Regions from separate parts of the Hydrogenophaga sp. NH-16 genome, predicted to be linked through region 2. Evidence: predicted binding sites of a transcription regulator. Region 2 holds the regulator's gene; each other region holds the start of a gene.
What was found. Region 2 encodes HrcA, which represses chaperone genes, less so after heat shock. Its sites were predicted from a motif close to TTAGCACTCNNNNNNNNNGAGTGCTAA; they were not measured.
Positions count from the first base shown of each region.

Region 1: rpoH (RNA polymerase sigma factor RpoH) is a predicted target of HrcA. The motif match lies at 1,251-1,277, and genes of this name have one in related genera.
Region 3: groES (co-chaperone GroES) is a predicted target of HrcA. The motif match lies at 1,704-1,730, and genes of this name have one in related genera.

Region 1 is NZ_CP029344.1:1,932,335-1,935,604, reverse strand. Features, by position in the region: gene DD542_RS09400 (DNA polymerase Y family protein) at 1-422, opposite strand, end outside; gene imuA (translesion DNA synthesis-associated protein ImuA) at 367-1,155, opposite strand; gene rpoH (RNA polymerase sigma factor RpoH) at 1,311-2,267, shown strand; gene DD542_RS09385 (metallophosphoesterase) at 2,278-3,270, opposite strand, start outside.
Region 2 is NZ_CP029344.1:73,852-77,121, forward strand. Features, by position in the region: gene DD542_RS00330 (bifunctional (p)ppGpp synthetase/guanosine-3',5'-bis(diphosphate) 3'-pyrophosphohydrolase) at 1-662, shown strand, start outside; gene greB (transcription elongation factor GreB) at 672-1,304, opposite strand; tRNA gene DD542_RS00340 (tRNA-Arg) at 1,306-1,382, opposite strand; tRNA gene DD542_RS00345 (tRNA-Ile) at 1,410-1,486, opposite strand; gene hrcA (heat-inducible transcriptional repressor HrcA) at 1,524-2,543, opposite strand; gene DD542_RS00355 (NAD kinase) at 2,641-3,270, shown strand, end outside.
Region 3 is NZ_CP029344.1:1,154,654-1,157,923, reverse strand. Features, by position in the region: gene ccoG (cytochrome c oxidase accessory protein CcoG) at 69-1,499, opposite strand; gene groES (co-chaperone GroES) at 1,824-2,114, shown strand; gene groL (chaperonin GroEL) at 2,159-3,270, shown strand, end outside.

The DNA of each region.
Region 1 (3,270 bases), 1.9 Mb from region 2:
CCCGCGCGCGGCAGCCGCCGCAGATCGCCCAGCGTGCGGCAGCCGATGCGCGCCAGGGTCGGCTGGTGCGGCCGCACGGCGCTCAGGGTCGCCATCGGCAGCGCGTCCAGCGCGCGCGCCAGCGGCGGCGACACCCCGTCCTCCACCTCCGCGCGCGCCAGCGCCAGCGCGGCCAGGGCGTTGGGTGCCCAGGCCAGGGCCACCGCCCCCAGTTCCTGCGCCCCGCCCCAGAGCCGTTCGCGCAGCGCCGCCCGCCCGCCGAACAGGCGCAGGCTGGCCGCCACCTCCAGCAACACGGCCTCTTCGGCGATGGCGACACGGGGCGTGAATTGCAGCGCCCAGACCGCCAGCGCCTGCAGCGCCGCGTCAGTGGGGGACGGCGGGTCGTCGGTGCTCGGCAGTCGGAGTGCGGACCACAGCATGGTCGGCCTCGCGAGGAACAGGGAAACGGTCGGCGGCTCCATGGCCCAGGTCCAGGTCCAGCAGCCGGGGCGGCAGCGCCGCCGACAGCCCGGCCGGCAGCGCCGGCAGCTGCAGCGTGTGCGCCAGTGGTGGGCCCTTGCGCTTGATCACGTCGACCGCCAGGGCCCAGCCGGCACCCGGACGCACCAGCAGGCGCAGGGGCGCCGCCGACGATTCGCGCGCTGAGACTGCCGGCCGGCACAGCCACACCGGGCCTTCGTGCTCACTGGCCAGCACCTGCAGGCGCCGCAGCTGCGCCGGCCGTGCCTGGGGCAGCCAGGCCAGCACCGCCCCGCAGCTGCCGGCCTTGACCAGCTGTTCGGTGGCCCAGAGGCGCTCGGCCGGGGTATCGGCCTGCAACCAGACCAGCTGCCGGGCTGTGACGCCGTGCGGCATCAGACCCGGCAGGTGCGGTGGCTGCGGCGGCCCGACCAGCGCCACCTCCCGCCCGGCGGCACAGACCCGGCCCAGCGCCGGCCCCAGCAGGCGGAACTCCAGGGCACCCGCTGGGCTCGACAACAGTTCGGTCAGCCCGAATCCGGGCCAGCCCCCGCCCGGCAAGGCTGCGTCAAGCGCCCCGAACCCGCTGGCGCAGCTGGCCGTGACCGGCCGGCCCAGCGCATCGCCGCGCCAGACGAGGGCGGACAGGCTGGCCGGCAGATCGCCGGACGGGCGGATGAACGGGGTGGGCATGGTGGCAGCAAGGATTCAAATACTGTTTTTATGTACAGTAAAAGAAATCGAACCGATTGTCCACCCCCGGATATCACGGTCATGGAACCATTCAATTAGCACTCACTCATAGAGAGTGCTAACATTTCTGCAAGACCACTGAGGAGGTTCTTCACATGTCCACCACCCTGCTCGCCCCCGCCGCCCTGCCGACCACCACGCTGGCCGTCGCCAGCCCGTGGAACCGTTCGCTGACGCTGCCGCCGCTGGGCAATCTGGATGCGTACATCTCCGCCGTCAACCGCATGCCGCTGCTGACGCTCGAAGAAGAGCAGTCGGCCGCCCGCCGCCTGCGCGACCACAACGACCTGGAAGCCGCCGGCCAGCTGGTGATGTCGCACCTGCGTCTGGTGGTGTCCATCGCCCGCCAGTACCTGGGCTACGGCCTGCCGCACGGCGACCTGATCCAGGAAGGCAACGTGGGCCTGATGAAGGCCGTCAAGCGCTTCGACCCCGACCAGGGCGTGCGCCTGGTGAGCTACGCCATCCACTGGATCAAGGCCGAGATCCACGAATACATCCTGAAGAACTGGCGCATGGTCAAGGTCGCCACGACCAAGGCCCAGCGCAAGCTGTTTTTCAACCTGCGCTCGATGAAGCAGGGCTTTCGCGCCGAGGCCGCCGAGGGCGACACCCACCGCGAAGCCCTGTCGGACAGCGAGATCGACGTGGTCGCGCGCGACCTCAAGGTCAAGCCCGAGGAAGTGCGCGAGATGGAAACCCGCCTGTCCGGCGGCGACGTGGTGCTCGACCCCTCGCCGGCCGACGATGGCGAAGAAACCTACGGCCCGATCGCCTGGCTGGCCGACGCCAACCACGAACCGACCGCGATGATCGAATCGGCCCAGCGCGACGTGCTGGCCACCGAAGGCATCGCGCAGGCCATGGGTGAGCTCGACGACCGCTCGCGCCGCATCGTGACCGAGCGCTGGCTCAAGGTGAACGACGACGGCTCGGGCGGCATGACGCTGCACGAACTGGCGGCCGAATACGGCGTGAGCGCCGAGCGCATCCGCCAGATCGAGGTCGCGGCCATGAAGAAGATGCGCAAGACCCTGGCCGAATTCGCCTGAGCCTGCGGGCTCAGCGCACGAGATCGATGCGGTCGATGGTCGGCCGCACCCCCAGCCGCGCCGGCAGGCCGATGGTGCCCACACCGGGCGTCACCAGCAGCTGCCCGGCCCTTGTGCCGTACAGCCCGTTCCACCAGGGCTGCAGGGAATTGGTCTTGCGCAGGAACCAGGGCGAAAAACCGGGAATCCAGATCTGCCCACCATGGGTGTGCCCGGCCATGGACAGGAACGCCGCGCCCTTCGGCAGCAGGGCCACGGTGTCGGGCTGGTGCACCACCACCAGCCGCCGCGTGGAGTCGTTGCTGAGGCCGCCTGGCCAGAGGCGCTCAATCTGAGGCTGTGGTCGCCCGCCCCACTGGTCGTCCAGGCCCACCAGCTCCCAGCCCTTCCAGGGTACGGCCTGCCCTTCGATCAGGCGAACACCGTGCTGCGTCAGCGCTTCGCGCAGCGGCGCGGTGAGGTCCGGCCCCGGCGCCTGCACATCGTGGTTGCCCAGCACGCCCCAGACCGGATGACGCAGACGCGCCAGCGGTGCGAAGCCCGCACGCAGGTCCTGCGTCGGCTCGTGCGTCCAGTCGCCCGCGACGATCACCGCGTCCACATCCATGGCGTTGAGGCGGTTCACCAGATCGTCCAGCTGCCGGTCGCGGAAGAACAGGCCCCAGTGGATGTCGGCGACCAGCGCCAACTTCAGCGGCTGTGCTTCGGCCGGAATGCCGGACAGGCTGGTGTGGCGCACGCGGATCCAGTAAGGCTCGATCCACGACGACCACAGGCCCACCAGCACCAAAGCCGCATAGACCGGGTGGCGCCAGCGGCGCGCGCCACGCTCGATGCGCCAGCGCAGCCACAGGCCCACCAGCAGCGGCAGCCCCGCCAGGCGCGGCGCCCAGTAGAGCCAGAGCATGACGAAGTTGCGCACTTCCAGGCGCGGGGTGTGCCAGCGCCCCCAGTGGTCCCAGGCCGTGATGGCCAGCGACAGCAGCAGCGCCCCGCCCAACAG
Region 2 (3,270 bases):
AGCACAAGGCCACCTGGGACAAGCTGCTGCGTTTCACCGGCACCAAGTCGCGCGAGGAACTGCTGTCGGACATCGGCATGGGCAAGCGCATCGCCAGCATGGTGGGCAAGAAGCTCGCCGTGCTGCTGGCCGAAACCGGGCTCAAACCCGACGCGGTGCTCATCAGCACCGAGCGCTACGCCGCCGGTGAGGACGGCTCGGTTTCCCAGGGGGTCGTCAGTCTGGATGGCAGCGAAGGCCTGTCGGTCCAGTTCGCGCGCTGCTGCCAGCCGATCCCGGGCGACCGCATCGTGGGATATCTTGGCCGCGGCGAGGGACTGACGGTGCACACCGAAGACTGTCCCACCGGCAAGCGCCTGCTGGCGCGCGACGGTGAGCGGTTCCTCCAGGTCGAATGGGCCGATGAGCCCACGCGCCCGTTCGATACCACCGTGGTGGTCACCGTGACCAACGGCAAGGGGGTTCTGGCTCGCGTGGCCTCCGCCATCGCCTCGGCCGAGGCGGACATCACCCACGTGGACATGGGCGACGAGCCCGCACAGACGGCCACCGACATCCGCTTCTCCGTGGCCGTGCGCGACCGGGTACACCTTGCCGAAGTGCTGCGCAGCCTCAAGCGGACCACCTCGGTGATCAAGGCGCAGCGACTCCGCGCCAATTGAACGGCCGCATCAGCCCCCGGGCGCGGGATAGCTGACCGAAAGGATTTCCAGCTCCTGGCTTCCTCCGGGCACCACCAGCCGAACCAGATCACCCACTCGCGCCTTCAGCAGAGCGCGGGCCACGGGAGACACCCAGCTGATCTCGCCGCGGGAGCTGTCTGCCTCGTCCACGCCGAGAATGGTCACCGTGGTCTCCCTGCCCTCATCGTCCGCATAGGTCACGGTGGCACCGAAAAACACCTGGTCGCCGCCATGGTGCTGCGAGCAGTCCACCACCTCGGCGACTTCAAGCCGGCGCGTGAGAAAGCGGATGCGCCGGTCGATTTCGCGCAGGCGCTTCTTGCCATACAGATAGTCGCCGTTCTCGGACCGGTCTCCGTTGCTGGCGGCCCAGTGAACGATCTCGACGATGCGGGGCCGCTCGTCGTCGATCAGCGCCATCAACTCGGTCCGCAGCCGGTCGTAACCCGCTCGGGTGATGTAGTTCACCCCGGTCGGCAGCACCACCGGTTCGGGCAGTTCGTCGTCTGCGTCGGAGTCGGTTTCGCGGGTGAATGCTTTGCTCATGAAGGAACGGCCCGGGGAGAACGCTTCGGAGCGAAAAAGAAAAAAGCCCGCAGCTTGTGGCTGCGGGCTTTTCATTTGGTGCGGCTGGCAGGAATCGAACCCACGACCCCTTGGTTCGTAGCCAAGTACTCTATCCAGCTGAGCTACAGCCGCGAAGACATGCATTGTAGCACGGTTTTTTGGTAGGCCGTGTTGGGCTTGAACCAACGACCAAAGGATTATGAGTCCTCTGCTCTGACCAACTGAGCTAACGGCCCGACGAGGCCCGCATTGTAGGACGCAGTAACGCCCTGCTCATTTGTGGCTCAGGGCGTTGCTCACCAGCTTGGCGGTCACGTCGACGATCTGGATCATGCGGTCGTACGGCATGCGCTGCGGGCCGATGACGCCCAGCGTGCCCACCACCTGACCATCCACCTCGTAGGGCGCCGTGACGACCGACAGGTCTTCAAATGGCACGACATGGCTTTCGCCACCGATGTAGATGCGCACACCATCGGCCTGCGATGACACGTCGAGCAGGCGGATCAGCTGGGTCTTCTGCTCGAACAGATCGAACAGCTGACGAAGATGTCCCATGTCGCTGGAAAACTCGCTGACCGACAGCAGGTTGCGCTCACCCGAGACCACCACCTCCTCACGCTCGGCGCCCGCGTCGGCCCCGATGTCGACGGCAGCCTGCATCAGCGAGGCAATCTCGCCGCGCAAGGCCTCGACCTCGTTGCGCAGCCGCGCCCGCACTTCTTCCATCGTCAGGCCGGCGTAGTGGGCATTGAGGAAGTTGGCCGCCTCCAGCAACTGCGACTGGGTGAAATTCGCCTGGGTGTGAATGATCCGGTTCTGCACATCCCCGTCGGGCGACACCAGGATCACCAGCACGCGGCGCTCCGACAGGCTCAGGAACTCGATGTGCCGGAACACCGAGGCGCGCCGAGGCGCCATGACCACGCCCACATACTGCGACAGGCTGGAGAGCATCTGGGCGGCGTGGCTGATGACGCGCTGCGGCTGAGCGCCCGCCTCGATGCCGGTGGCGCCGATGTTCTCTGCACCCGAAATGTCCTCGCGCCGCACGGTGAGCATGGTGTCCACGAACAGCCGGTAGCCTCTGGCGGTGGGGATGCGCCCGGCCGAGGTGTGGGGGCTGGCGATGAGCCCCAGTTCCTCCAGGTCGCTCATCACGTTGCGGATGGTCGCCGGGGAGAGCTCCATGCCGGCCGCCTTGGCCAGCGTGCGGGAACCGACGGGTTGGCCGTCGGCGATGTAGCGCTCGACCAAGGTCTTGAGCAGAAGTTTGGATCGGTCGTCCAGCATGGCCCCATTTTACGGACGGTGCCACCCGAAAACAGGGAATGAGGACAAGGGTTTCCGGGGGGCCGACTGCCCTTTCCCCCTATGTTGTAATTTGCACATGACCCAGCCAGACACCCGCCGCCACGAGGCCTCTGCGCCGAAGCGCCACCTGCGATTCGCCCATGTGGCCATCGTCGGCAAGTACCAGGCACCCGGCTCTGGCAAGGTGGTCGAGACACTGGCCGAGTTCCTGCATGACGAAGGATGCGACGTCTCGCTGGAGCGGGACACCGCGCTCAACACCGGCCTGCTGCAATACCCGGCGCTGGACGTCCCTGCCATGGGCCGGTCCATCGACCTGGCGCTGGTGCTCGGCGGCGACGGCACCATGCTGGGCATTGGTCGGCAACTGGCCCGCTATGGCGTGCCCCTGGTGGGCATCAACCAGGGGCGCCTGGGTTTCATCACAGACATTCCACTGGGCGCCTACCAGGACAACCTGCGGGCCATCCTGCGCGGCGAGTTCGAGGAAGACCCCAGGTCGCTGCTGGCGGCCAGCGTCTGGCGCGACGGCCGCTGCGTGTTCGAGGCGACGGCACTGAACGATGTGGTCGTCAACCGGGCCGGCGTGGCCAGCATGATCGAACTGCGGGTGGAGGTGGACGGTCATTTCGTGGCCAACCAGCGCGCCGACGGTCTGATCATCGCCACCTCCACCGGATCCACCGCTTACGCGTTGTCGGCCGGT
Region 3 (3,270 bases), 1.1 Mb from region 2:
TTGGGCCGGCATTGTGACCGCAAGCACGGCGCGATACCCGCGCGGGTTTCCCACGCGCGCAGGCCGCGTCAGCGCGGTACGAGGAAGGTGGTCTTCTCGTCCAGCCGGATCGCCTCGTCGGTGCTCGACTGCAGCCGGAACACGATGGGGTGCGAGCCGCTCGCGGCGCCCGGGGGCACCTGCACCCGCACGGCCAGCGTGCGCACCTCGGTCGGCAGCACGTCCACCACCGGTTCCGAGGCCAGCGCGATGCCCTCCATGCCCTCCACCGCCAGCCGGATCAGCTGCCGGTCCTCGGTGGCGTTCATGATCTGCAGGCGGTAGACGTTCTCGATCCGCCCCTGGTCGACCATGCGGGCGAGCGCGCCGCGGTCGCGGATCACGTCCACCTTCATCGGCACGCGCAGGTACAGGCTCACGCCCACCGCCACCGCGATCGCCCCCAGGATGGCCGAATACACCAGCACGCGCGGGCGCAGCGCGCGGCGGATCGTCTGTGCCTTGTCCCAGCCGCCGGTCATGGCGTTCTGGGTCGAGTACTTGACCAGACCGCGCGCGTAGCCGAACTTGTCCATCACCTCATCGCACACGTCGGCGCAGGCGCCGCAGCCGATGCACTCGTACTGCAGGCCCTTGCGGATGTCGATGCCGGTGGGGCAGACCTGCACGCACAGCGTGCAGTCCACACACGAACCCAGGCCCTTCTCCTTCGGATCGACTTTCTTGCCGCGCGAGCCGCGCGGTTCGCCGCGGGCGGCGTCGTAGGTCACGATCAAGGTGTCCTTGTCGAACATCGCGCTCTGGAAGCGGGCATAGGGGCACATGTACTTGCAGACCTGCTCGCGCATGAAGCCTGCGTTGCCGTAGGTGGCGAAGCCGTAGAAGAAGATCCAGAAGGTCTGCCAGGCACCCATGCTGCCCGCCAGCACCTCGGCGGTCTGGGCACGGATCGGCGTGAAGTAGCCCACGAAAGTGAAGCCGGTCCACAGCGCAAACAGCACCCAGGCCAGGTGCTTGGCACCGCGGCGGGCGAACTTGGCGCCGCTCATGGGCGCGTCGTCCAGCCGGATGCGGGCCGCGCGGTCGCCCTCGATCCGCTTCTCGATCCACATGAAGATCTCGGTGTAGACCGTTTGCGGGCAGGCGTAGCCGCACCACAGGCGCCCGGCCACCGCGGTGAACAGGAACAGCGACAGCGCCGACATCACCAGCAGGCCGGTGAGGTAGATGAAGTCCTGCGGGTACAGCACCAGACCACCCAGGTAGAAGCGGCGCGAGAGCAGGTCGAACAGCACCGCCTGGCGCCCGTTCCAGTTGAACCAGGGCAGCGCATAGAACAGGATCTGGGTGAACCAGACCGCGGCCCAGCGCAGGTGGGTGAAGGTGCCGCTGACCGAACGTGTCTGGATCTTCCGGCGCGACTCGTACAGGGAGATTTCAACGGCGTCCGGCTCGGGACTGGCCGCCGGTGCGGCGGTGGCTGCAGTGGTGGTGGACATGGTGAGGGTGGGGGAAAGTCTGCCGATGTCTGCCACTTTCCAAGAACCGTGCCAGACGAAAAATTCTTTGAATTCAGGCACTTGCCATCGGCCAAGTCTCTGCGAAACACTGCCAATCCGCCAATGGCTGCCAATATGGCAGATCATCTGGCAGCCTGGAATTTCCGGGGACGCACTTGAAATGGGCAGGACCGGCCCTTATGATTAGCACTCGCTGGAGTTGAGTGCTAACACCCGACTCCCAGTCGATCCGCGGGGCCCAGCCCCATGGCCAGTGGCCCCGCCCATCTGACCCCCAACATTTGATCCATTTCAGGAGATGCAATGAACCTTCGTCCTCTCGCCGATCGCGTGATCGTCAAGCGCATTGACAGCGAAACCAAGACCGCCTCCGGCATCGTCATCCCCGACGCCGCCGCCGAGAAGCCCGACCAGGGCGAAGTCCTGGCCGTCGGTCCCGGCAAGAAAAACGACAAGGGCGAACTGTCCGCCATGAACGTCAAGGTCGGTGACCGCGTTCTGTTCGGCAAGTACAGCGGCCAGACCGTCAAGGTCGATGGCAACGAACTGCTGGTCATGAAGGAAGACGACCTGTTCGCGGTCGTCGAGAAGTAATTCTTCCCTCATCCATCCCCATTTACTGAATCGGAGAAATCAACATGGCAGCAAAAGACGTCATTTTCGGCGGCGAAGCCCGCGCCCGCATGGTTGAAGGCGTGAACGTCCTGGCCAACGCGGTCAAGACCACCCTGGGCCCCAAGGGCCGCAACGTGGTGCTCGAGCGCTCCTTCGGCGCCCCCACCGTGACCAAGGACGGTGTGTCCGTGGCCAAGGAAATCGAACTCAAGGACAAGCTCCAGAACATGGGCGCCCAGATGGTCAAGGAAGTTGCTTCCAAGACTTCGGACAACGCCGGTGACGGCACCACCACCGCCACCGTGCTGGCCCAGGCCATCGTGCGCGAAGGCATGAAGTACGTGGCCGCCGGCATGAACCCGATGGACCTGAAGCGCGGTATCGACCGTGCCGTCGAGTCCCTGATCGCCGAGCTGAAGAAGGCCTCCAAGCCCACCACCACCAGCAAGGAAATCGCCCAGGTCGGCTCCATCTCCGCCAACAGCGACACCTCCATCGGCGAGATCATCGCCAACGCGATGGACAAGGTCGGCAAGGAAGGCGTGATCACCGTGGAAGACGGCAAGTCGCTGCAAAACGAACTCGACGTGGTCGAGGGCATGCAGTTCGACCGCGGCTACCTGTCGCCCTACTTCATCAACAACCCCGAGAAGCAGGCCGCCCTGCTGGACAACCCGTTTGTCCTGCTGTTCGACAAGAAGATCAGCAACATCCGTGACCTGCTGCCCACGCTGGAAGCCGTGGCCAAGGCCGGCCGTCCGCTGCTGATCATTGCCGAAGACGTCGAAGGCGAAGCCCTGGCGACGCTGGTGGTCAACACCATCCGCGGCATCCTGAAGGTTGTCGCCGTCAAGGCCCCTGGCTTCGGCGACCGCCGCAAGGCCATGCTGGAAGACATCGCCATCCTGACCGGCGGCAAGGTCATCGCCGAAGAAGTCGGCCTGACCCTCGAGAAGGTGACGCTGGCCGACCTGGGCCAGGCCAAGCGCATCGAAGTGGGCAAGGAAAACACCACCATCATCGACGGCGCCGGCGCTGCCGCTGACATCGAAGCCCGCGTGAAGCAAATCCGCGTGCAGATCGAAGAAGCCACCAGCGACTACGACCGCGAGAAGCTGCAAGAGCGCGTGGCCAA